2 regions of the Streptomyces mayteni genome follow, and region 1 is predicted to be linked to the other one. Evidence: riboswitches for the same ligand, from Rfam matches in the RefSeq annotation. Region 1 holds a riboswitch; the other holds the start of a gene.
What was found. Region 1 has a riboswitch for S-adenosylmethionine ahead of thrC (threonine synthase). Riboswitches for the same ligand answer to the same signal wherever they lie in the genome.

Region 1 (11,530 bases):
GTCGGAGTTGTCGATCTCGGCGCGGATCTGGTTGACGCGGCCCTGGACCTGCTCGCTGTCACCGGCACCGTCGACGATGGTGGTCTCGTCCTTGGTGATGACCACCTTGCGGGCGCGGCCCAGCAGGTCGAGGGTGGCGTTCTCCAGCTTGAGACCGACCTCCTCGGAGATGACCTGGCCGCCGGTGAGGATGGCGATGTCGTTGAGCATGGCCTTGCGGCGGTCGCCGAAGCCCGGGGCCTTGACGGCGACGGACTTGAAGGTGCCGCGGATCTTGTTCACGACGAGCGTGGACAGGGCCTCGCCCTCGACGTCCTCGGCGATGATCAGCAGCGGCTTGCCGGACTGCATGACCTTCTCCAGCAGCGGCAGCAGGTCCTTCACGCTGCCGATCTTGGAGTTGACGATGAGGATGTAGGGGTCCTCGAGCTCCGCCTCCATGCGCTCCATGTCGGTGGCGAAGTAGGCCGAGATGTAGCCCTTGTCGAAGCGCATGCCCTCGGTGAGCTCGAGCTCGAGCCCGAAGGTCTGCGACTCCTCGACGGTGATGACGCCTTCCTTGCCGACCTTGTCCATGGCCTCGGCGATCAGCTCGCCGATCTGGGTGTCGCCGGCGGAGATGGAGGCGGTGGAGGCGATCTGCTCCTTGGTCTCGACCTCCTTGGCCTGGCCGAGCAGGGCCTCGGAGACCTTCTCGACCGCGGCCTCGATGCCCCGCTTCAGGGCCATCGGGTTGGCACCGGCGGCCACGTTGCGCAGGCCCTCGCGGACCAGTGCCTGGGCCAGCACGGTGGCGGTGGTGGTGCCGTCGCCAGCGACGTCGTCCGTCTTCTTGGCGACCTCCTTGACGAGCTCCGCGCCGATCTTCTCGTAGGAGTCCTCGAGCTCGATCTCCTTGGCGATGGAGACACCGTCGTTGGTGATGGTCGGAGCGCCCCACTTCTTCTCAAGGACGACGTTCCGGCCCTTGGGGCCGAGCGTGACCTTGACGGCGTCCGCGAGCTGGTTCATCCCGCGCTCGAGGCCGCGCCGCGCCTCCTCGTTGAACGCGATGATCTTGGCCATGTGAAGGGGTCCTCCCAGGTACCGGGGTGGATTACTCCGGACCGCGCTGGCGCCCGCGACGGACGGCCCATCGGCCGGCGGTTCCTTGCCCCACCTGCCGAACGGACCTCACCGAACCGGTCCTTGCTGTCACTCTCACCCGGAGAGTGCTAACGCCATGATTAGCACTCTCCCCCCAAGAGTGCAAGCGGCCCGAAGGGCCTCCATGAGGGGTGGTGGTCGGGCGACGGGAAGGGCGCAAGCGGCGACCGGTGGGGGGAGGCGGGGCGGGAGGCGCGCCGAGGGCCCGCGCCCAAGGTGCGGACGCGGGCCCTCGGCATCGAGGCCGTGGTACGGTCGGGCGGTTCAGACGGCCACCCGGACCATGTCGGCCTGTGGCCCCTTCTGTCCTTGCGAGATCTCGAACTCGACCCGCTGACCCTCTTCGAGAGTGCGGTAGCCGTCCATCTGAATCGCGCTGTAGTGGACGAACACGTCCGCACCACCGTCTACCGCGATGAAGCCGTAGCCCTTCTCCGCGTTGAACCACTTGACGGTGCCCTGAGCCATTCCTAACTCCCCATTTTGCTGGCCCTTTCACGAGACCGCGCTTCGCGGGCCCGGGTCAGACCTCATCAGACCCAACCCCCGGGCGGTGTGGGGGTGTGCGCCGGAACGCGTCGACCGCCGCTGAATGTATCTGGACGGACGCCCAGTGCAACAGGCCAATCGAGGGAGAATTCTTGGCAAGCCAGAACGGGCAAATGCCCAATATTAGCTGAAAGTTGAATCATTCGCCTGGGCTTTTTCGCCCCAACCCGACAATTCGTACGTCGATTTTCGGCACATTATTTGCGCCATGTGTCGCGAATTCATATGCGGGTGGCATCGGCCAGCGGCGCTCCGGAGCTCACTCTATCGCTCTCCAGACGGCCGCCCGCCCCGAGCCGCGGGGGCTCGAGGCGGGCGTGGAGTGCGTGTGGAGCTGGGGATTTGCGGTGGTAACGGCCGCTTACCGGACAAACGGAACGTCAGCCTCCGGCGACGGCCGGAATGATCGACACGCCCGCGCCGTCCGGCGTGGGGGTGAGCAGCCCTTCGGTGAAGCGGACGTCGTCGTCGTTCACATAAACGTTGACGAACCGCCGCAACCTGCCCTCGTCGTCCAGCACCCGGGCGGCGATCCCCTGGTGGTTGCGGTCCAGGTCGGCCAGCACCTCGGCCAGGGTCCCGCCGTCGGCCTGGACCTCGGACTGCCCGCCGGTGTAGGTGCGGAGGATGGTGGGGATTCGGACGGTCACGCTCATCTGGTTCTACCTCCCGTGAGGGGTTGGCCGGGTCGGGTCGGGGCGGCGGGTCACGCCAGACCGGCTTGCCGGAACGCGTCGAGGCTCGGCGGGATCGTCGCGGTCGGGCCGGCCGCCGAGGCGACCGCGTCCAGGGTCTTGAGGCCGTCGCCGCTGTTGATGACGACGGTGGTCAGGGAGGGGTCGAGCGCGCCCTCCTCGATCAGCTTCCTGGTGACGCCCAGCGTCACGCCGCCCGCGGTCTCGGTGAAGATGCCCTCGGTGCGGGCCAGCAGGCGGATCGCGTCCACCACCTGCTCGTCCGTGACGTCGGCCACGGCGCCGCCGGTGCGCCGCGCGATGTCCAGCACGTAGGGGCCGTCCGCCGGGTTGCCGATCGCCAGGGACTTGGCGATGGTGTTCGGCTTGACCGGGCGGACCACGTCGTGGCCGTCCCTGAAGGCCCGGGAGACCGGCGAGCAGCCCTCGGCCTGGGCGCCGAAGATCCGGTAAGGACGGTCCTCGACCAGGCCGGTGGCGATCAGCTCCTTGAGCCCCTTGTCGATCTTGGTGAGCTGCGATCCGGAGGCGATCGGGATCACCAGCTGGTCGGGCAGCCGCCAGCCGAGCTGCTCGCAGATCTCGAAGGCCAGCGTCTTGGAGCCCTCCGCGTAGTAGGGGCGGAGGTTGACGTTCACGAAGCCCCAGCCCTCGCCGAGCGGGTCGCCGATGAGCTCGCTGCAGAAGCGGTTGACGTCGTCGTAGCTGCCGTCGATGGCGACCACCTGGCCGCCGTAGACGGCGGCCATCACGACCTTGGCCTGTTCCAGGTCGTGCGGGATGAAGACGCAGGACCGCAGGCCGGCGCGGGCCGCGGCGGCGCCGACCGCGCCGGCCAGGTTGCCGGTGGAGGAGCACGACAGGGTGGTGAAGCCGAAGGCACGCGCTGCTTCGAGCGCCTGGGCGACCACCCGGTCCTTGAAGGAGTGGGTCGGGTTGCCCGAGTCGTCCTTGACGTAGAGGGGGCCGGTCACGCCAAGCTCGGCGGCCAGCCGGTCGGCCTTCACCAGCGGGGTGAGGCCGGGGTTCAGGTTGGGCTTGGTGGCGACGTCGGCGGGGACGGGCAGCAGCGGCGCGTAGCGCCAGATGCTCTTGGGGCCCGCCTCGATGCGCCGGCGCAGGCCCTCGGGGTCGCCGCTCGGCAGGTCGTAAGCGATCTCGAGCGGCCCGAAACAGGACGCGCAGGCGAAGATCGGGCTGAGCGGGAAGCGCTCGCCGCACTCGCGACAGGAGAGCGCGACGGCCGGACCGAGGTCGACGGATGCGGTGGGTGACGAGTCGGCTGCGGTCAGCACGGACATGGGTGCGAGGCCCTTTCCTCTCATCTTCCCCGAGGCGGCTCTCGCCCACGGGACGGAATTGGCACCTTCCCCACCGGAAGTCTCGTCGGACGCGGCCGCCATTGGCCGTCACTCCGTGTCACGAGGACCGGCGGAAGGGTTGCCGGGGCTTCAACGGGCCGTTCCCTCTGCCCCTCTGGATGAGCTGTATGCGGTTGTCGGCGCGGCCCCCGATATGCGGAGGACACCTGCGCTGTTCGAGACTGTAACCGACACCCCCCACAATGGCCCGGGCCGTCCGATCCGCGAGACACGAGGAGACACGGGAGACAGTGGGCGATCCGGGAGACAGCAGCACACTGGCGCGGGCCTGAGAACGACCCTGGCGGGCCCGGAGAAGTCGGGGCCCAGGCGACACCGCGATCTCGCATGGTCTCGACGGATTCGGGTACGCCGGTAAAGGGCAGATACGGCCAAACGATGCAATGGTGGCCAAAAGAGTTCGAACATGGCCGAACGCGAACAGGAGCGACATTCGTGCTGGAAGAGGCAGAGGAGTGGCTGAGCCGCCGGTCCTGGACCGCCGCTGACCGCCCGCTGCCGCGGCTGTTGAACGCGAAGCGGGCAGCAGGAGCGGCAGGGAGCATCAGCGTGGTACTCCCCGCACTGAACGAGGAGGCGACCGTAGGCGCCATCGTGGAAGCGCTCAGGCGCGACCTGATGGAACGGGTGCCGCTCATCGATGAACTGCTGGTGGTGGACTCCGGCTCCACCGACCGCACCTCGGAGGCCGCGGCCGCGGCGGGCGCGAAGGTCGTCCACCGCGACGAGATCCTGCCGCGGATGCCGACCGTCCCCGGCAAGGGCGAGGTGCTCTGGCGCTCGCTGATGGCCGCGAGCGGCGAGATCATCTGTTACGTCGACGCCGACCTGCGCGAGTTCGACTCCGCCTTCGTCTCGGGCATCGTCGGGCCACTCCTCACGGATCCCGACGTGCACCTGGTCAAGGCCATGTACGACCGGCCGCTCGGCGACAAGCCGACCGGCGCCCACCAGGGCGGCCGGGTCACCGAGCTGGTGGCCCGCCCGCTGCTCAACCTGCACTGGCCGCAACTGGCCGGCGTCGTCCAGCCGTTGGGCGGCGAGTACGCGGCCCGTCGCTCGCTGCTTGAGCGGCTGCCGTTCCCGGTGGGCTACGGCGTGGAGCTCGGGCTGCTGATCGACACGCTGAACACGGTCGGCCTCGACGCCCTGGCCCAGGTCGACGTGGGGGTGCGCAAGCACCGCCACCAGGACGGGCAGGCGCTGGGGCGGATGGCGGCGGCGATCATGCGGACCGCGCAGTGCCGGCTGCCGGGCTCGGTGCTGCCGATGCGGGTCGACATGACGCAGTTCGACCGCGGTCAGGAGGGCGGCTTCCAGCCGCGCACCCACCTGATCAACGCGGAGGAGCGTCCGCCGATGTTCACCGTCCCCGAGTACGCGGCGCGCCAGGCGGCGTAGTCGCGCGCGGGGCCGCCGGGGCGGGTGTGACGTGTCGCACGTTTCACCCGCTCCCCCGCTGGCTAGCCTCGGACCACGTCCCCGGGCCGCACGCGCCTCCGGCACCTCGATCTCCCCAGGGAGCCTCGATTCGATGACTACCGAAGTCCTGGCCGAAGTTCTGGTCGCCTCCAACCGCGGCCCGGTCAGCTACTCGGTGGCGGCCGACGGTTCACTCGCCGCCCGCCGCGGTGGTGGCGGCGTCGTCTCCGGCCTGATGGCGCTCGGCTCGGGCGCCGGCACCTGGGTGTGCGCGGCGCTCGGCGAGGGCGACCGGGCCGCGGCGGCCCGCTCCGGCGGCACGCTGCCGGCCGCCGACACCGGCGGCCAGTCGGTGCGGATGCTGGACATCCCGCCCGACACGTACGACGCCGCCTACAACGGGATCGCCAACTCGGTGCTGTGGTTCGTCCACCACCTGCTCTACCAGACCCCGTTCGAGCCGGTCTTCGACGAGACCTTCGAGGAGCGCTGGGCCGGCTTCGAGGCGTACAACACCGCCTTCGCCGACGCGCTCGCCGAGGAGGCGGGCGAGGGCGCGGCCGTGCTGGTGCAGGACTACCACCTGTCGCTGGTGCCGAGGATGCTGCGCGAGCGCCGCCCCGACCTGCGGATCGGCTTCTTCGCGCACACCCCGTGGGCGCCGCCCGACATGTTCCGGGTGCTGCCCGACCCGATCGCCAGGCGGGTGCTGCTCGGCATCCTGGGCTCCGACCGGGCCGCGTTCCACACCCGCCGCTGGGCGGACGCGTTCGCCGCCTGCTGCGCCGACCAGTTGGGCGCCGGGCAGGCCGACGACGTCGTGACCTTCGAGGGCCGGACGACGCGGCTCGGCGTGCACGGTCTCGGCGCCGACGCGGAGTTCCTGCGGGAGCGGGCGTTCCGCCCCGACGTGGACGAGCGGTTGGCGGCGCTGCGCGCCGAGATCGGCGACCGGCGCACCATCGTGCGGGTGGACCGCACCGAGCTGTCCAAGAACATCGTCCGCGGCCTGCTGGCCTACCGGCGGCTGCTGACCGATCGCCCCGAGTGGCACGGCCGGGTGACGCACGTGGCGTTCGCCTACCCGTCCCGGCAGGACCTGGCCGTCTACCGCGACTACACGGCCGAGGTCTCCCGGGTCGCGGAGGCGATCAACGCGGAGTTCGGCACGGCCGACTGGTCGCCCGTGCTGCTGCACGTCAAGGACGACTTCGCCCGCTCGCTCGCCGCCTACCGGCTGGCGGACGTGGCGTTGGTGAACCCGATCAGGGACGGGATGAACCTGGTCGCCAAGGAGGTCCCGGTGATCTCCGAACAGGGCGTGGCCCTGGTGCTGTCCAGGGAGGCGGGCGCGGCCGCCGAACTCGGCGACGACGCGCTGCTGGTCAACCCGTACGACATCGCGGGCACGGCCCAGGCGCTGCACCGCGCGCTGACGATGCCGCCGGAGGAACGGTCCCGCCGCACGGAGCGGCTGACCGCCGCGGCCACGGCGCTCCCCCCCCACGACCTGGTTCCTCGACCAACTCGCCGCCCTGCCGGCCTGCCGGCCTTAGCGGCCCCGACGGCCCGAGCGCCGACGGCCCAGCGGCCGCAGCGTATCCGACGGCCCTGGTCCCGAGGCCTGCCGGCAGCGGCAGGCCGCCTGCGGCCGAGCGAGCCTCCGGCGACCGGGCCTGCGGCCCGAGTCGCGGCCCGAGTCGCGGCCCTACGGCCCTCGACGCCAGCGGCCTGAGCGCCCCGCCGGCCAGAGGCCGCAGCGGATCGGACGACCTGAGCGCCCACGGCCTACCGGCCGCGGCAGGCGACCTTGCGGCAGCGGCGTCAGAGGGCCCAAAGGGCCGCGGCCCGCGGGCCGAACGTCCCCGGCAGCGGGGCCCGCGCCGCCCCCGTTGTCAGCGGCCCATACGTCCGGGGGCACTCCACCGACCAGAACCGTTCCGGCCGACCAGGAGTCGACGGCCCGCCGGCCGGAGCGGCCCGAAGGGCCGAACCGAACGGCATCCCGCCTACCTGCCGGCCGCAGGCCCCGACAGCGGAGCCCGAGGCCCCAGCGAAGAGCTACTGCCCGGCTACCAGCGCTTCGTAAGGCCTGGCACGCGCCGTCGGCCAGAGCCGTTCCGGCCACCTGAGCACCCACGGCGCTCCGGCCAGGACACCGGCCTGCGGCCGAACGGTCTCAGTGCCCACGGCCGAGGCAACGGCCTGGCCCGAGTTGAGAGCTAGGCGGGGACCCCGCCGGCCGGCACCAGCCGCTTCCGGCGCCTGTCACGCAGCCGCCAGCCAGGGCTTCGCGCAGCGGCTTCCCACGCGGCCCCACGGGCCGGTCACGGAGCCACTCCGGCCTTCCGGCCCTCGGCCGGCCGAGCGGCCCGCGCTCCGCGCGGCGGCTACGGCCACCCCGGCCAGCGGCCCGATGCCAACCCTCGGGTCGGCATCCGCGAGGTCGGGAAGCCCAGCGGCCAGCGAATCCGCGGCTAGCGACCCGGTGGGGGTGGGAGGGGGTTCGGCGGTGGGGTGGGTTCGTCGGGGCCGGGTGGCATCGGTGGGGGTGGGCCGGGCCGGGGTAGTGGCTCCGGTACCGGGGGTGGCTTGGGCGGGGGCGGCACGGGTTCACGGTCGTGGGCTGTCATCCGTGCCGGGTGCCCCGGCCGGTCGGAACTAACCGCAGACCGCGCGGTCGATCATGGCCACCGCCGCCTCGGACTGGGCCGTGAAGCGGTCCTGGTCGCCGATCGGTGTGGTGAAGATCGCGGAGGCCGCCGAGACCTCGCCTTCCGGGGTGACCGCGGCCTCCGACGAGGTGCCGAACGAGGTGCCGCCGTGGAACCAGACGCCCTCGTCGCAGCCCTCCGCCGGGCGCCAGGCTATGCCGAGCCCGTATCCGGCCTCGGGGTGGCCGAAGTCGGCCGGCACCGTGGTGCGCATCTGCGCCAGCTGCTCGGCCGGCAGCAGCGTGCCGTCCATCAGGGCGCGGAGGAAGGTGTTCATGTCGCCGGTGGTGCTGATGATGCCGCCGTCGGCCCCGCCGTCCACCGAGAGCGTGGTGTCGGTGAGTTCCTCCCGGCCGGGGAACTGGAGGTAGGCGGTGGCGGTGGGCTGCGGGACGTACGCGGAGGTGCCCGGGGTCATGGTGTGGCGCAGGTCGAGCGGCGCGATGATCCGCTCGTGGACCTCCTGCTCCCAGGGGTGCCCGGTGGCCTGCTCGATGATCATGCCGGCCAGCACGTAGTTGGTGTTGGAGTAGGACCAGCGGGTCTCGGCGGCCGGGTCGTCGGCGTCCGGCAGCCAGCCGGGGGCGTGCGTCATGGCCAACGCGACCTTGTCCTCCGGCGCGCGCGGCGTGAAGCGTTGCGCGAGATAGTTCTCGGGCGTCAACTGCTCGGGGTCGCCGAAGAAGATGTCCGTGTAGTTGGCGAGCCCGCTCGTCTGCTGGAGCAGGTTACGGATCGTGATGCGGCCGCCGTCGTTGCCGTTGCCGGTGACCAGGCCCGGCAGCCACTGCTCCACGGTGTCGTCCAGGCTCAACTCGCCCTCGGCGACCAGCTGGAGCGTGACCACCGAGACGAAGGTCTTGGTGTCGCTGCCGATCCGGTAGTAGGAGTCGAACGGCACCTGCCCGCCCGCCGCCAGGTCGGCGACCCCGGACCGTGCCTCCCGCTCGCGCCCCGCCCCGTCCCTCGCCTGGACGATCAGCCCCGAGGCGCCGGTGTCGCGCACCGCGTCCGCGTCGTGCTGGAGCTGGCCGCGGGACGGCCGCTCGACCGAGGCGGCCTGCGCCCAGGACCCGGACCCGAAGGCGGTGGCCGCGCCGATGGCGCCGAGGCCAGCCACCGCCAGGGCGGTCCTGGCCCGCGCCACCCTCCCCCAACTGAATCGCCGGCCCTGCCGCCTCGTGCTCGTACTCGTCCGCTTCGTCATGACGTGAACGCTACGGAGCGTCAACTCCCGCGGCCATCGCGCCAGCACGAGTGTTCTTGGTGGGGTTAGCTCTACCTCGGCCGCTACCCCAGCGCGTCGGCGAGCCGCCCCAGGAAGTCGACCAGGCCGGCCGGTCCCGGCACGGTCAGGTCGGTCGCCTCGGCCAGCCGCGACACCTCGTCGCTGCCGCTGCACACCCCGATCCCCGGCACGCCCGCCGCCCGCAGTTCGGCGACGGCGGAGAACGCGGCCAGGTCGCCCAGGTCGTCGCCGGCGTAGAGCACGGCGCCCGCGTTCCGCTCCCCGACCAGCGCGGTCAGCGCGGCGCCCTTGTCCATCCCGGGCGGCCGCAGTTCGAGCACCTGCCGGCCCGGTTCGAGCACCAGGCCCCAGTGCGCCGCCACCCGCTCCATCGGCTCCCGCAGGGCGGCGAGCGCGGCCTCGGGGTCGGGGGCGCGGCGGGTGTGCAGGGCCAGCGCGTTGCCCTTGTCCTCCAGGTGCGCGCCGTTGCGGCGGGCCTGCGCCGCCACCTCCAGGCGGGCGCCCGCGATCCCGCGGTGCGGCGGCGGCGTGCTCAACTCGCCGGTGGCCGCGTCCCAGCGCTCGGCCCCGTAGGCGCCGAGGACGACGAGACCGGCCAACTCCGGACGCGCCTCGAACCCACCGAGCTTCACGGCCACGGCGGCCGGCCGCCCGGTGACGATCGCCACCGCGGCCACCCGCCCGGCCAGCCGCGCCAACGCCGGCACGGCCTCCGGATGCGCCCTGGCCAGCGCCGGATCCTCGACGATCGGCGCCAGTGTTCCGTCGAAGTCGAACGCCAACAGCGCCCGCGCCGGCTCCCGCACGATGGCCTGGAGCCCGGCCCGCCCCGCTTCCGTCCGTGGTTCGGGAAGGTTACCCATGCCGCGACCCTACCCAGCGGGCGCGCCACCAGACCGGAGGACGGGACAGGACGGGACTGGGGAGGACAGGACGGGACTGCGCCTAACGGTTGGCGCGTTGGCGGGCGCGCCTCGCGCGGAGGCGGTTGACGGTGACGGGGTCGTGGGCCAGGGCCGCCGGGTCGTCGAGGAGGGCGTTGAGCACCTGGTAGTAGCGGGTCGGGGAGAGGCCGAGCCGCTCCCTGATCGCCCGCTCCTTGGCGCCGGCGCGCGGCCAGGAGGCGCGCTCGACGGCGAGGATCGACCGGTCGCGCTCGGACAGGCCGTCCTCGGCCGCGTCCCGTTCTTCCCCCGTTGTCCCCACTCCGTCATTTTATGCCCGGCCTCGGACACTCCCCAGCTGGGTAAGGCGTTACCACGGGGAACGCCGTCGCGTGTGAGGAGTTCCGATGCCCGAGCCCACCATCACCGAGCGGGAGATCGCCACCCAGCCCGACTGCTGGCGGCGCGCCGCGCTGGACGCCCGTGACGCGCTGGCCGGCGGCCTCGTCGGGGCGCCGCCCGGGCCCGGCGAGCGGGTGGCGGTCACCGGCTGCGGCACGTCGTGGTTCGTCGCCCAGTCCTACGCGGCGCTGCGCGAGGCCGCCGGGCAGGGCGAGACGGACGCGTTCGCCGCCTCCGCCTTCCCCGTCACCCGCGACTACGACCGGGTGGTGGCGATCACCAGGTCGGGCACCACCACCGAGGTCCTCGACCTGCTCGCCGCGTTGCGCGAGCGGCGGCCCGCCACGCCGGTGCTGGTGCTCACCGCCGACCCCACCTCGCCCGCGCTGCGCGCCGCCCGGCACGTCGTCGTCCTCGACTACGCGGACGAGCGCTCGGTGGTGCAGACGCGCTTCGCGACCAGCGCGCTGGCCTTCCTGCGCGCCGCGCTGGCCGGCACCGGGCCGCTGCCGCCCGGCGTCAAGCCGCTCGCCGAGGCGGTGGACGACGCCGAGCTGGCGCTCCGTCACCCGCTGCCGGCCGACGTGGTGTCCGCCGAGCAGTGGACGTTCCTCGGCCAGGGCTGGGGCTACGGCCTGGCGCTCGAGGCGGCGTTGAAGCTGCGCGAGGCGGCCGGCGCCTGGACGGAGGCGTATCCGGCGATGGAGTACCGGCACGGCCCGGTGGCCGTGGCCGCGCCGGGGCGCGTGGTGTGGCTGTTCGGCCCGGCGCCCGCCGGGCTCGCGGAGGAAGTGCGGCGCACCGGCGCGCTGTTGGTGGCGGACGGCGCGGTGGATCCGTTGGCCTGGCTGGTGCGCGCGCAGCGGCTCGCGGTGGCCGTGGCGGCGGCCCGCGGCCTCGATCCCGACCGGCCGCGGCACCTCACCCGTTCCGTGGTGCTGACCGCGGGACGCTAGCGCGATGGGTGTAGTGGACTAGACCTTTCCGCCGGTCCGGGGCCAGACTTGCGGGTGTGAGTCTCCCCCAAGACGCCGAAGCCGCCCACGACTCCTATGTGATCGCCCTCGACGTGGGCGGCACCACCATC
Region 2 (11,530 bases), on a different contig from region 1:
ACCCGGCCGCCGTCCAACAGCACCGCCTGGTCGCAGAAGTGCGCCGCGTGGTTGAGGTCGTGAATGGCGATCAGCGCCGTGACGCCCTCCTCCCTGGTCACCGAGCGGACGATCTGGAGCGTCTCGATCTGGTATCGCAGGTCGAGCGCCGAGGTGGGCTCGTCGAGCAGCAGCACCCGCGGCTGCTGGGCCAGGGCGCGGGCGATCAGCACCCGTTGGGCCTGGCCGCCGGAGAGCTGGGACAGCGGCCGGTCGGACAGCTCGGCCAGGCCGAGCCGTTCGATCGCGGCGTCCACGATCTCCCAGTCCCGGCGGGTGGGGCGCAGCCCGATGTGCGGGGTGCGCCCGAGCAGCACGGCCTCCCGCACGGTCTGCTCGAACGGCGTCGCCCCGGACTGCGGGACGTAGGCGACCACCCGGGCGTGCTCGCGGCGCGGGGTGGCGAGCAGGTCGCGGCCGGCGAACGAGACGGTGCCGGCCGCGGGCGGGAGCACCCGGGCGATGATCTTGGTGAGGGTGGACTTGCCAGAACCGTTCGGGCCGAGCAGCGCGCAGAACCCGCCCTCGGCCACCCGCAGGTCGACGCCCTCCAGGACCGGGTTGCGCCGGTAGGCGAACCGGACCGAGGCGACCTCGAGACTCACTGTGCGGCCCTCCTGGTCAGGATGAGGTTGATGAAGACCGGGGCGCCGATGAAGGCGACGACGATGCCGACGGGGATCACCGAGGGCGCCAGCACCGTACGTCCCACGGTGTCCGCGACCACCAGCAGCAGTCCGCCGGTCAGGAAGGAGAACGGCAGCAGGTAGCGGTGGTCGGCGCCGATGGCCAGCCGGGCGATGTGCGGGCCCACCAGGCCGACGAAGCCGATCACCCCGCAGAAGGACACCACGACCGCCGCCAGCACCACCGAGACCACGATGAGCCCCACCCGCACCGCGGTGACGTTCACCCCGAGGCTCTTGGCCGCGTCGTCGCCGGCGAAGGCGATGGCGTTGAGGTCGCGGCTGAACCAGAGCAGCAGCGGCAGGGCGGCCAACGCGCAGGCCCCGACCACCGCGACGTCCCGCCAGCCGGCGTCGTTCACGGAGCCGAACGTCCAGCGCACGATGGCCTGGAGGGTGTTCTCGTCGGCCACGAACTGGAGCGCCGCGGTCATCGCCTCGAAGAGCTGGGTGAGCGCGATCCCCAGCAGGAGCAGGGTGGCGGCGGACATCGCCTTGGCCGACGCGAGACCCAGCACCAGGGCGGAGACGGCCAGCGCCGTGCCGAGCGCGCTGCCGATCACCAGCCACGAGCCGGAACCCGCGGACCCGCCGGTCAGCAGGATCGCCAGCGCGGCGCCGAACGCCGCGGCCGGCGAGACCCCGAGCGTGAACGGGCTGACCAGCGGGTTGCGCAGCAGGCCCTGCATCACCACGCCGGCCAGCGACAGCGCGGCCCCGGCCACGAAGGCGAGCAGCACCCGGGGGAGCCGCAGGTTGATGATCACCGAGTAGGTCTGGGCGAAGTCCCGGTCGAGCACCCCGCCGAAGACCCGGAGGCGGATCGCGCGCCAGACGTCGAGCAGCCCGGCGTCGGTCGTGCCGGCCGTGACGCACCAGGCGGTGACGAGCACGGTCAGCACCGTGCCCGCCCACAGCACCACGGGCCGGCCGGTCCACGTCCGACGCGCGACCGCCTGTCCGGCAGCTGAGACAGCCATCTCGCGTCAGCCCACCCTCTGGAGGTACGCGTCCTCGCCGGGGAAGTCCGCGCCCTGCCCCTGGAACTCCTGGGCCCACCGCTCCAGGTACGCGCCGGGCTCGACGTCGGCGAACTCCTCGGGGTGCAGCCAACTCGCCAGGTAGAGCGCCCCGATGGCCTTGGAGAGACCACTGGTCGCCCAGCCGTTGGTCACGAAGACCCGGCCGTCCCTGACCGCGGACAGCTCCGACCAGCCGGCCCGCCCGAACAACTCGCCGCTCAGCGTGTCGAACCGCTCCTGCCCGGTCGGCTCGGCCGCGGGCCCGAACTCGTGCACCACCACCTCCGGATCCCGCTCCAGGATCGACGCCGGGTCCACCGTGGTCTCGGACTGCTGGTCCCCGCCGGTCTCCAGGTCGCCGTAGATGTTCTCGCCGCCGGCGGCCACGATGATCTGGTCGAAGCCCGAGCCGGGCAGGCCGGTGAGATAGGGCTGCTCCGTCTCCCAGTACACGCGCACCGGTTCGGTGCCGGCCACCCGGTCGCTGATCAGCCCGAAGATCTCGTCGTAGAACCCGGACACCCGCTCCGCGCCCGCCGGCTCCCCGAAGACCTCGCCGAGCAGCTCGACGGTCTCGTGGAACACGTCGAAGTCCCAGGCGGTGGCCACGACCACCGGGATCCCGAAGGACTCCAGCTGGTCGGCCGCCTCCTGCCAGGCCCCGTTGCGGGGGAGGACGAACACGTCGGGGTCGAGCTCCACGACCGACTCGTAGTTGATCTCCTGGAGGTCCTCGCTGACCACCTCCTCGTCGGAGATGTCCAGGTAGGGCAGCCGGGACTGCGAGACCCGGTCGTAGCCGACCACCCGGTCGCCGGCCCCGATGGCCTGGGCGAACTCGTTGCCGTAGCTGTTCAGCACGACGGCGCGCTCGGCGGGCCCTTCGAGCTCCACGGTGCGCCCGACGTCGTCGACGACGGTGAGCGAACCCTCGCGTTCCCCGCCGGCCTCCTCCCCACCGTCCTCGGTGGTCACGTTCCCGCAGGCCCCGACGAACAGCCCCACGACGGTCGCGGCGGCCAGGGCGGACAAGCGCTGTCTCATGACGATTCCGTTCCGTTCGTTTCTCGTGTGTGCTCAGGGCCAGTAGGGGTCGCCGAGGCTGAGCATCAGCCGGTTCGCCCAGCCGAAGAAGGCCGCGGCCGCCACCAGGTCGACCAGCTCGACGTCGTCGAGCCCCAGTTCGCGCAGCCGGTCCACCTGGGCCGTGGTGGCGCTCACCGGCGTGGTGGCGAGCGCCGCGGCGAACTCGACGATCGCCGCCCACCGGGCGTCCTGCCCCGCCGCCAGCGCCGCGCCGCCCGTCGGCACCCAGTCGGCGTCCCGCGCCAGCCGGACCCCGAGCAGCCGGTCCACGTCCGCCGGCCGCTTCGACAGCTGCGCGGACTTCCTGGCGTGCACGGACGCGCAGTACACGCAGTCCGTCACCTTGCTGACCGCCGCGGCGGCCAACTCGCGTTCGGCGCGCGGCAGTCCCTCGGTGGTGGCGAAGATCGCGGCGTCCAGCGCCGTCCGCGCCGCCAGCACCTTCGGCAGCCGGGCCAACAGCCGGAAGTACTCGCCGTTGGTCTTCCCCCGGAACGACGCCTCCTGCTCCTCGGTGAGCTCGTCCGTCGGCACCGGCGCCACCCACGCCGTCCAGGACAGCAGCTCCCTGGTGAACTCCACCGGCCGCTCACGCCCGTTGGACGCCGTCCGCGCCGTGCTCTTGACCCGCCCCCGCCCCGGCGTCTCCCGCGCCGGCGCCGCCACCTCGGGACCGCGCCCCTCGAGCAACCGCAGCCCCTGGATCGCCCGCGCCTGGAACGCGGTGAACGCCGCTACCTGCGAGATCGCCACGACCTCGTCCGGCGACCACCCCGCCTCGACCAGCCGCGCCAGGTCCTCCCGGCCGGCCAGCGCCGGCGACACGCTGACCAGGTCCACGTGCCGCACCGCCGCCCGCGACCGCGGATCCGCCGGCGGCTCGTCCCCCCACAGCGCCGCGTCACCACCCCGCGCGGCGTGCTCCTCGACCAACTCGGTCACGCCGTGCCACCGCGCAGCCAGCGCGGCCAACCCCCGCCGCACCGGCTCCTCCCCGCCGAACAGCGCCTCCCCGGCCTCCTGCGCCCGCCGCCCCACCAACGGCTTGACGGCCCGCGCCGCCTCGACCCGCTCCCCCAACCCGGCCAGCCGCCCGATGTCGTCCTGCTGCGTGGTGCTCATCTCGCCCGCCTCGTCGTCCTCGATCCCATGACGGCCGAGGCAGGGGCAAACGCCTCGCCCCTGTCCAAGGACAGAGACGAGTTCTCACGAGATGAGATCCCACGAGGAGCACGCTTGCCGCATCACCGCAGCCGGGTCGTCGTCCCCGGGGGCACCCCACCGCGCAGGAGGGTTGCCGGCCAGCAAGCCGGGTCTTCACGCTGACACTCTTGACCTGCGCGGCAAACTAGCCGACCCAAACCCTCCGGAAAACCCCGCGTCCGCCATGTGAGACACCCGTCCGCCATGGGGACGGGGCGGGATCGCCTCTGGTGCTGGCCCGCCATCTCGGGCACGCTGACGCGATGCGTCCCTTTCGCTTCCTCACCGTGGTCGGCGAACCGCAGGACGGCCCCGGCCTGGCCGCGTTCGCGCGGCGCGCGGAGTCGATCGGCTACAGCGCCCTGATGTCCCCCGACCACCTCGTGGCCCAGTACGCGCCGATCCCGCTCCTCACCGCCGCGGCCGTGGCGACCGAGCGACTCCGGGTCGGCACCTTCGTGTTCAACAACAACCTCCGCCACCCCGCCGTCCTGGCCCAGGAACTCGCGACGCTCGACCGCCTCTCCGGCGGACGCCTGGAGATCGGCCTCGGCGCCGGCTGGAACAAGCCGGAACACGACGCGATCGGCATCCCCTTCGAACCCGTCGGCACCCGGATCGCCAAACTCACCGAAGCGATCCAGGTGTTCAAGGGCTGCCTCGGCGACGAGCGGTTCTCCCTCGCCGGCAGGCACTACACGATCAGCGACTACGACGCGCAGCCGAAGCCGGTCCAGCGCCCCCATCCGCCGATCTTCATCGGCGGCGGCGGAAAGCGCCTGCTGACACTGGCCGCCGAACAGGCCCAGATCATCGGCCTGGCCCCCCGGCTCGGATGGGACGAGCAGGGCCTCCCGACCCTCGACGCACCCAGCATCACGGTCGCGGCCACGGAGGAGAAGATCGGCTGGATCCGCGACGCCGCCGGCGACCGCTTCCCCGAACTCGAACTCAACAGCTACCCGACCGGCGGCCCGATGGTCCTCACCCACGACGCCAAGGGCGAGGCCCGCAGGCGAGCCGACGAACTCCGCCGGCGCACCGGCGTCGAGCTCACCGTCGAGGAGATCATGGAGTCGCCCCACGTCTTCATCGGCTCCGTCAGGGAACTGACCCGGAAGTTCGTCGCCCTCCGCGAACGCCTCGGCATCAGCTCGTTCCTCCTGGACGACATGGAAGCGGCCGCCCCCATCGTCGAGGAACTCGCCGGACGGTGACCCCTGTCCCGGCGAATGTCCCGGCGAACTCCGGCGCTACGGCCGGCCGCTGTGCCGCAGCCGCAGCCGGCGGCGGGGATGCGAGCGCAGCACCGGGTGCAGGTTCCAGCCCCGCTCCGAGGCGACGCGGATGACGTAACCGGCGCCCGCGCCCCGGAAGTAGTGCACGCCGAGCTCCAGGTCGCGGTGGGCGAACCCGTGGGGAGCCCCCGCCAGCCGGGTCTTCCTCTCGACCAGCCGATCCACCCGCGCCCGGTAGAACGCCGAGTCGCCCTCCCGCACCAGCGCCACCGGCGTCACGCACCAGCGCGGGAGGAACGGCATCCGCCCCAGCGTGGCGTCCAGCACCCGCACCGCGCCGTCCTCGAACCGCGGCAACACGTAGACGACCAGCTGCACCACCATGGCGACGCCGTAGAGGCAGAAGGCGAGGAGGAACCACACCACCCACCACAGCGGCAGGAGCAGCAGGGTCAACGGGAGAAGCACCAGCCAACGCAGCGCGCCCGATCGGACGGGCAGCGGCCCCCAGGCCGGCTCGTCGTAGTCCTGCACGATCAGTGCCCCCCGGCTTCGTCATGGCGCCCGACAGCGCGCCACCGGAGTCTACGCCGCGCCCACCCCGCACCGTTCCGGTGCGGGTGGTGTTTCGGGGCCGCGCACAGTAGAAGTGGGTCCATGTCCCACCACCAACCGCCCCCGTACCCGCCCCAGATGCCCGGGCCGCCCTACGGGTACGCGCCACCGTGGGCCCCGGAGGTCAGCGCCCGCTACCGGCGGTGGGCCGGCATTCTCCGCTGGCTCGCGATCATCATCGGGGCGTTCGTGGTGGTCGCGCTCGTGGCGAGCGTCGTCCTCCTCGTGGTGGCGGACAGGGACGAGCGGAACGCTCCCCTCGGTTACCTCGCCCTGGTCCTCTGGGCCGGGATCCTCGTCATGACGCCCGTCCTGCTCGCGGTCGGCCTCTCCGCCGCGGCCATGACGCGGCGCGTGCGGCAGCAGCGGCGAACCGGTACCCCGCCGTGACATGACGTCGCGTACGTTGACGGGAAGCCACACCTACGAAGTCACAGCTGCGAAGCCGCACCCACCCAGCACGAAGGAGCACGTCGGGTGAGCGTTGTCCTGACCATGAGCGGCCGCCGACCACCGGCCCGCGACGGTGTTCTGCCGCCGGTCACCACATGGGTCGAGCTTTCCGACGGATCGGGACCGCCCCGGGTGGTCGCCCACGTGGAGCGCGAGTTGCCGCCGGGCGGCATACCCGCGTACCTCGCGGCCCGCGGCAGCGGCGCCCGCTCCTTCGTCCTGTGGGCCGACGAGCACCACCGGGAGCGGGTGGCCACCCTGGTGACGGTGTCGGCCACCGGCGGCGTCGCGACGTTCCAGGTGCTCGGCGCGCACGGCGAACTCCTCGGCACGGTCGTCCGGGAGAAGGCGCTCCGTGGCAGGGGCCTGCGCACCCGCTGGACGGTGACCCAGCCCGACGGCCTCACGGCGGTGGGCTTCAAGGGCCGGATCCTCTGGTGGTGCGTGTGGTGGCCGGCGGTGCCCTTCATGGCCCTGATCCTCCTGTTCTCCGTTCTCGACGGTGTCCCCGGCAACGAGGGGGGCGCCGCTCGCGGCCCCCGCCGCATCAGATGGCGCGCCGGTGGGCAGCTGCCGTTCGAGTTCAGGTCCAGGGGCGACAAGCTGCATGTGCACGCCCCGGGATTCGACTGGCGGCTCGCGGCCACGCTGATCGTCCTGCTGCGCACCTTCAACGACGGTGCCTGGGACGCCAGGAAGAAGTGACCGGTCGGTCGCGCCGCCGGTCGACTCCCGTGCCGGGGCGAGCCGTTCACCCGCCACCGTCGACGTCCGCGTCGCAGACGGCCGGCGGCAGCGCCGTGTCGATCCCCCGCAGACGCACCGGAGTTTGGCCCTCGGCGTCCTCGGTGAACGCGATCGTGCACACCACCTGCCGCACCCCCAGGTCGTCGAGGTCGCCGAGGTCGATCGGCAGCGTCACCTCCACCCCGTCATCCCGGTAGGGCGCCACCCGGGCGATGCCCTCGAAAGGGAACTCGGGCAGGCCGTCGGTGAGGCCGGCCGCCCGTTCGTTCGCCAGCGGCCCGACGAACAGTTCCGCGACCGTCTGGGGCGTAGACACGCCCGGCGAGTCGCCCGGGCCCGGCACGTCAGGCGCCTCGTCCACGAAGCGGATCACCGGCATCAACCGCCCCTCGGGCGACCGGAGGAAGAGCACCATCCCAGTGGGCGGGTACGGATAGACCTCGGCGGTGGCCGGGGCGCCGGCCGCGACGACGTCCGTCTCCGGGACACCGCAGCCGCCGAGCAGCAGCGCCGGGAGAACGGCGAGGGCGACGAGAGCCGGGCGACGTGGCCTCATGCCGAGGCCTCCGCCGTGCGCAGCGGCATCTCGACGGTGAAGACCGCGCCGATCCCACCCGGCCCGTTCGCGGCCCGGACGGTGCCGCCGTGCAGCCGGACGTTCTCCAGGGTGATGGCCAGGCCGAGGCCGCTGCCGACCGAGCGGGTGCGGGCCGCGTCGGCCTTGTAGAAGCGGTCGAAGATGTGCGGGAGGACGTCCGGCCGGATGCCGGGACCCTCGTCGGCCACCTCGGTGACCAGCCATGCCGTGCCGTCCGCCCCCGCGGCCGTGCGCAGCCGCACGGTCACCGGCGCGCCGCCGTGCCGCAGCGCGTTGCCGACCAGGTTGGCGACGACGACGTCGAAGCGCCGCGGATCGAGCCGGGCGCGGATCCCGTCCGGCAGTTCGGCACGGACCAGGTCGGTCCAGCGCCGGTGCTGCAACGTCTTGCGTATGGTCTCCGCGGCGTCGACCTCGTCGGTGTTCAACTCGGCGGCGTGGGCGTCGAAACGGGAGATCTCCATCAGGTCCTCCACCAGCACCGCGAGCTTCCCGGTCTCCGCGCTGATCAGCCGGACCGCGCGCGCGGTGTCGGACTTGAGATGGTCCGCGCCCGCGTCGAGGACCTCGGTGACGGCGAGCATCCCGGCGAGCGGGGTGCGCAGTTCGTGCGAGACGTCGGAGGCGAAGCGGCGGGCACCCGCCTCCGCCTCCCGCAGCTCGTTCACGGAGCGTTCGAGAGCGGCCGCGGTCTCGTTGAACGTCCGTGCCAGATCGGCGAGTTCGTCGCTTCCGCGCACCTCGATCCGGGTGTCGAGGCGGCCGCCGCCCATGGAACGGGCGGCCTGGCGCAACTCGCGGACCGGGCGCAGCACACTGCGCGCGGCGATCAGCGCCGGCACCAGGGCGACGGCGAGGCCCGGCAGCGCGCCGTTCCTGGCGGCGGCGGTCAGCGCCGCCACGTTCGCCTGCTCCTCCGGCATGGGCATCACCGCGTACAGCACGATCCCGGTCGGCATCACGGTGTTCTCCCCGACCTCGAACACGACCGGCATGCCGATGGTGAGGTACGGCACCCCGTCCTTGACGACCCGCTGGAAGCTGCCGTGCGGATTCGAGTGCGCCTCGTCGCGCAGTTCCGGCGTGATCACCGTGGAGGTGGGGCTGGTGCCCGAGGAGGCCCGGATCGAGCCGTACTCGGCGTAGACGTACCAGGGGTGCGGCCGGCCGTTGCGGGCGAGGGTGCGCAGCGTGCCCACCAACTCGGTCGTGTTCACTGGCAGGTTGAAGTAGAGGTCGCCCACCTGGTCGCGGAAGGAGGAGACCGCGGTGTCCTGTGCCGTCGCCAGGACCGCGTTGCGGACCTCACGGAAGGTGAGCGCGGCGGTCGTCCCCGCGCTGACGGCGGCGACCAGCAGGAACGCCAGGACGAGGCGGGTCCGCAGGCCGAAGGAGCGGCGCCGTTCACCGCTGGCTCCCTCGGGCCGCGGCCTCACAGTGGTCCGAAGCGGTAGCCGAAGCCCCGCAGGGTCTGTATGTAGCGCGGGTTTCCCGGGACGTCCTCGATCTTGTTGCGCAGCCGCCGCACGCACGCGTCCACGAGCCGCGTGTCGCCGTGGAAGCTGTGCTCCCACACGTGCTCAAGCAACTGCTGGCGGCTGAAGACCTGTTCGGGCGCCGCGGACAGATGCAGGAGCAGTCTCATCTCGGACGGCGCGAGCGCGAGGCGTTCGCCGTTCCTGGCCACGCTGAGCCCGGACCGGTCGATGGTCAGCTCGCCGTGGACCTCGACGGCGGGCCGCCCGCCGCCCGGCTCCTCGATCCTGCGCAGCACGGCCCGGATCCGGGCCTCGATGACCTCGGTCCTGGCGGGTTTGACGATGTAGTCGTCGGCACCGGCCTCGAGGCCGACGACGACGTCGAAGTCGTCGCCGCGGGCGGTGAGCATGATGATCGGCAGCTGGCTGTCCTCCCGCACCCTGCGGCAGACCTGCACGCCGTTCATGCCGGGCAGCATCAGGTCGAGCAGCAGCAGATCGGGCCGGAACTCGCGCAGGGCGGCGAGCCCGGCCTCGCCGGTGGCGGCGGTCCGCACCTCGTGGCCGCGGCCGCGCAGCCCGAGTTCCACACCCTCGCGCACGGAGGGATCGTCATCGATGAGGAGCAACCGAGGCATGTGCACAGTATCCAGACGGTCGGAGGGCGGTCCTGAGCGGAGACCTGGGCGTCAGCGGCGGCGCAGCCGCGCGACGGCCCCGGCGACGAGGGCGTCGATCTCGGTGAGTCGCAGCGGTCGGGCGAGCAGCACGAACGCGGCGGCGATCGCCGCCGCCCCGGCCCCGGCGGACGCGAGGGCCCCGCCGGCCTCCGCCCAGCGGGCGGCGCCGTACCCGAGCGCCGTCGCGGGCACGGCGGCGACCAGCAGCCGCGCCTGCGCGGCGACCGCGCCCGGGTGGGCGTCCCGTGCCGCCAGGCGGCGGTCCAGGACGAGGGCCGTGACGGCCCAACCCACCCACAGCGCGAGCGAGTACCCGGCCGCGATGCCGGTCACCGTCCAGCGCGCGGGCAGCGACACGTACGCCAGCACCGAAAGCCCCGCGCTGAGGCTCACGATCACCAGGTTGAGGAGGAACGGGGTCCGCGTGTCGGACAGCGCGTAGAACGTGCGGGAGAGGACGTACTGCCCGCTGAAGGCGATCAGCCCTGGCGCGAACGCCATCAGCGTGCCCGCCATGACGGCGACGGCCGCCTCGTCCGTCTCGCCGTACTGGAAGACGAGCGCCATCGCGGGCTGCGCGAGCGCGAAGAGCGCGCACGCCGCGGGAACGACGGCCGCCGCACTGCCGCGCAGCGCGTACGACACGTCGCGTCGCACCGCCGCGGTGTCCGCGTCGGCGGCCGCCGCGCTCATCCGGGGGAGCAGCGCGGTCATCAGCGACACCGTGATGATCCCGTGCGGCACGGCCCACAACAGGTACGCGTTGTTGTAGGCGCTGAATCCGGCGCCGCCGTCGACCCCGGCCGCCTCCGCCCGCAGGCCCGCCGCCGTCGCCAGCCTGGTCGTCACCCAGTACGCGACCTGGTTGGTGAGCACCAGCAGCACCAGCCAGCCGGCGTTCCGCAGCGGCCGGGTGAGGCCGCTGCCGCGCCAGTCGAAGCGGGGCCGGTAGCGGAACCGGGCCGCGCGCAGCGCGGGCAGCAGGGCGAGGGCCTGGACGACGATGCCCGCCGTGGTCCCCCAGCCGAGCAGCGCCGTCTCGGTGCCGCTCAGCACGCCTCCCTCACCGGTGGCGAGGGTCGCGAGAAAGAGACCGAAGACCGCGATGACGACGACGTTGTTGAGGACCGGCGTCCACATCATCGCGCCGAAGTGCCCGCGGGCGTTGAGCACCTGGCCGAGCAGCGTGAACAGCCCGAGGAAGAGTATCTGCGGCAGGCAGTAGCGGGCGAAGGCGACCGTCATCGCGGTCTGGTCCGGCGGATAGTCGGTGTACGCGTCGACGATCGCGGGCGCCGCCCACACCGCGACCGCGGTGAGCGCCAGCAGGGCGAGCAGACAGACGGTGAGCAGCCGGTCGGTGTACGCGGCGCCGCCGTCCCCGTGTTCCTTGGCCGCCCTGACCAACTCGGGGACGAAGACGGCGTTGAGCGCGCCGCCGATCAGGAGCATGTAGACGATGGTCGGCAGGGAGTTGCCGACGGCGTACCCGTCGGCGACCATCCCGACGCCCATCGCGGCGGCGACGACGGCGGACCGCACGAACCCGGTCGCCCGCGAGACGACCGACCCGGCGGCCATGACCAGGCCGCCGCGCAGCACGGACGGTGCCCGGGGCGGCGCCGCCTCACCGGAGGCGACCGTCGTGCTGTGCGCCGCCGTCACCGGCGCGCCAGATACGTCTG

Region 2: another riboswitch for S-adenosylmethionine. It lies ahead of ACYVPE_RS04645 (peroxidase-related enzyme); the one in region 1 lies ahead of thrC (threonine synthase).

The regions. Positions count from the first base shown of each region.
Region 1 covers NZ_BAAGPR010000080.1:596-12,125, reverse strand. Annotated here, with positions in the region: gene groL (chaperonin GroEL) at 1-1,065, opposite strand, end outside; gene ACYVPE_RS28135 (cold-shock protein) at 1,411-1,614, opposite strand; gene ACYVPE_RS28130 (MoaD/ThiS family protein) at 2,076-2,351, opposite strand; gene thrC (threonine synthase) at 2,402-3,715, opposite strand; SAM riboswitch class I at 3,709-3,877, opposite strand; gene ACYVPE_RS28120 (glucosyl-3-phosphoglycerate synthase) at 4,208-5,173, shown strand; partial or broken gene ACYVPE_RS28115 (alpha,alpha-trehalose-phosphate synthase (UDP-forming)) at 5,307-6,750, shown strand; gene ACYVPE_RS28110 (serine hydrolase domain-containing protein) at 7,856-9,115, opposite strand; gene otsB (trehalose-phosphatase) at 9,199-10,020, opposite strand; gene ACYVPE_RS28100 (DUF3263 domain-containing protein) at 10,103-10,363, opposite strand; gene ACYVPE_RS28095 (SIS domain-containing protein) at 10,449-11,399, shown strand; partial or broken gene ACYVPE_RS28090 (ROK family protein) at 11,456-11,530, shown strand, end outside.
Region 2 covers NZ_BAAGPR010000006.1:48,230-59,759, forward strand. Annotated here, with positions in the region: gene ACYVPE_RS04630 (ABC transporter ATP-binding protein) at 1-644, opposite strand, end outside; gene ACYVPE_RS04635 (FecCD family ABC transporter permease) at 641-1,705, opposite strand; gene ACYVPE_RS04640 (ABC transporter substrate-binding protein) at 1,712-2,791, opposite strand; gene ACYVPE_RS04645 (peroxidase-related enzyme) at 2,825-3,955, opposite strand; SAM riboswitch class IV at 4,061-4,170, opposite strand; gene ACYVPE_RS04650 (TIGR03621 family F420-dependent LLM class oxidoreductase) at 4,300-5,253, shown strand; gene ACYVPE_RS04655 (hypothetical protein) at 5,290-5,808, opposite strand; gene ACYVPE_RS04660 (hypothetical protein) at 5,932-6,279, shown strand; gene ACYVPE_RS04665 (hypothetical protein) at 6,367-7,047, shown strand; gene ACYVPE_RS04670 (hypothetical protein) at 7,094-7,645, opposite strand; gene ACYVPE_RS04675 (ATP-binding protein) at 7,642-9,123, opposite strand; gene ACYVPE_RS04680 (response regulator) at 9,120-9,803, opposite strand; gene murJ (murein biosynthesis integral membrane protein MurJ) at 9,855-11,426, opposite strand; gene ACYVPE_RS04690 (lipid II:glycine glycyltransferase FemX) at 11,507-11,530, opposite strand, start outside.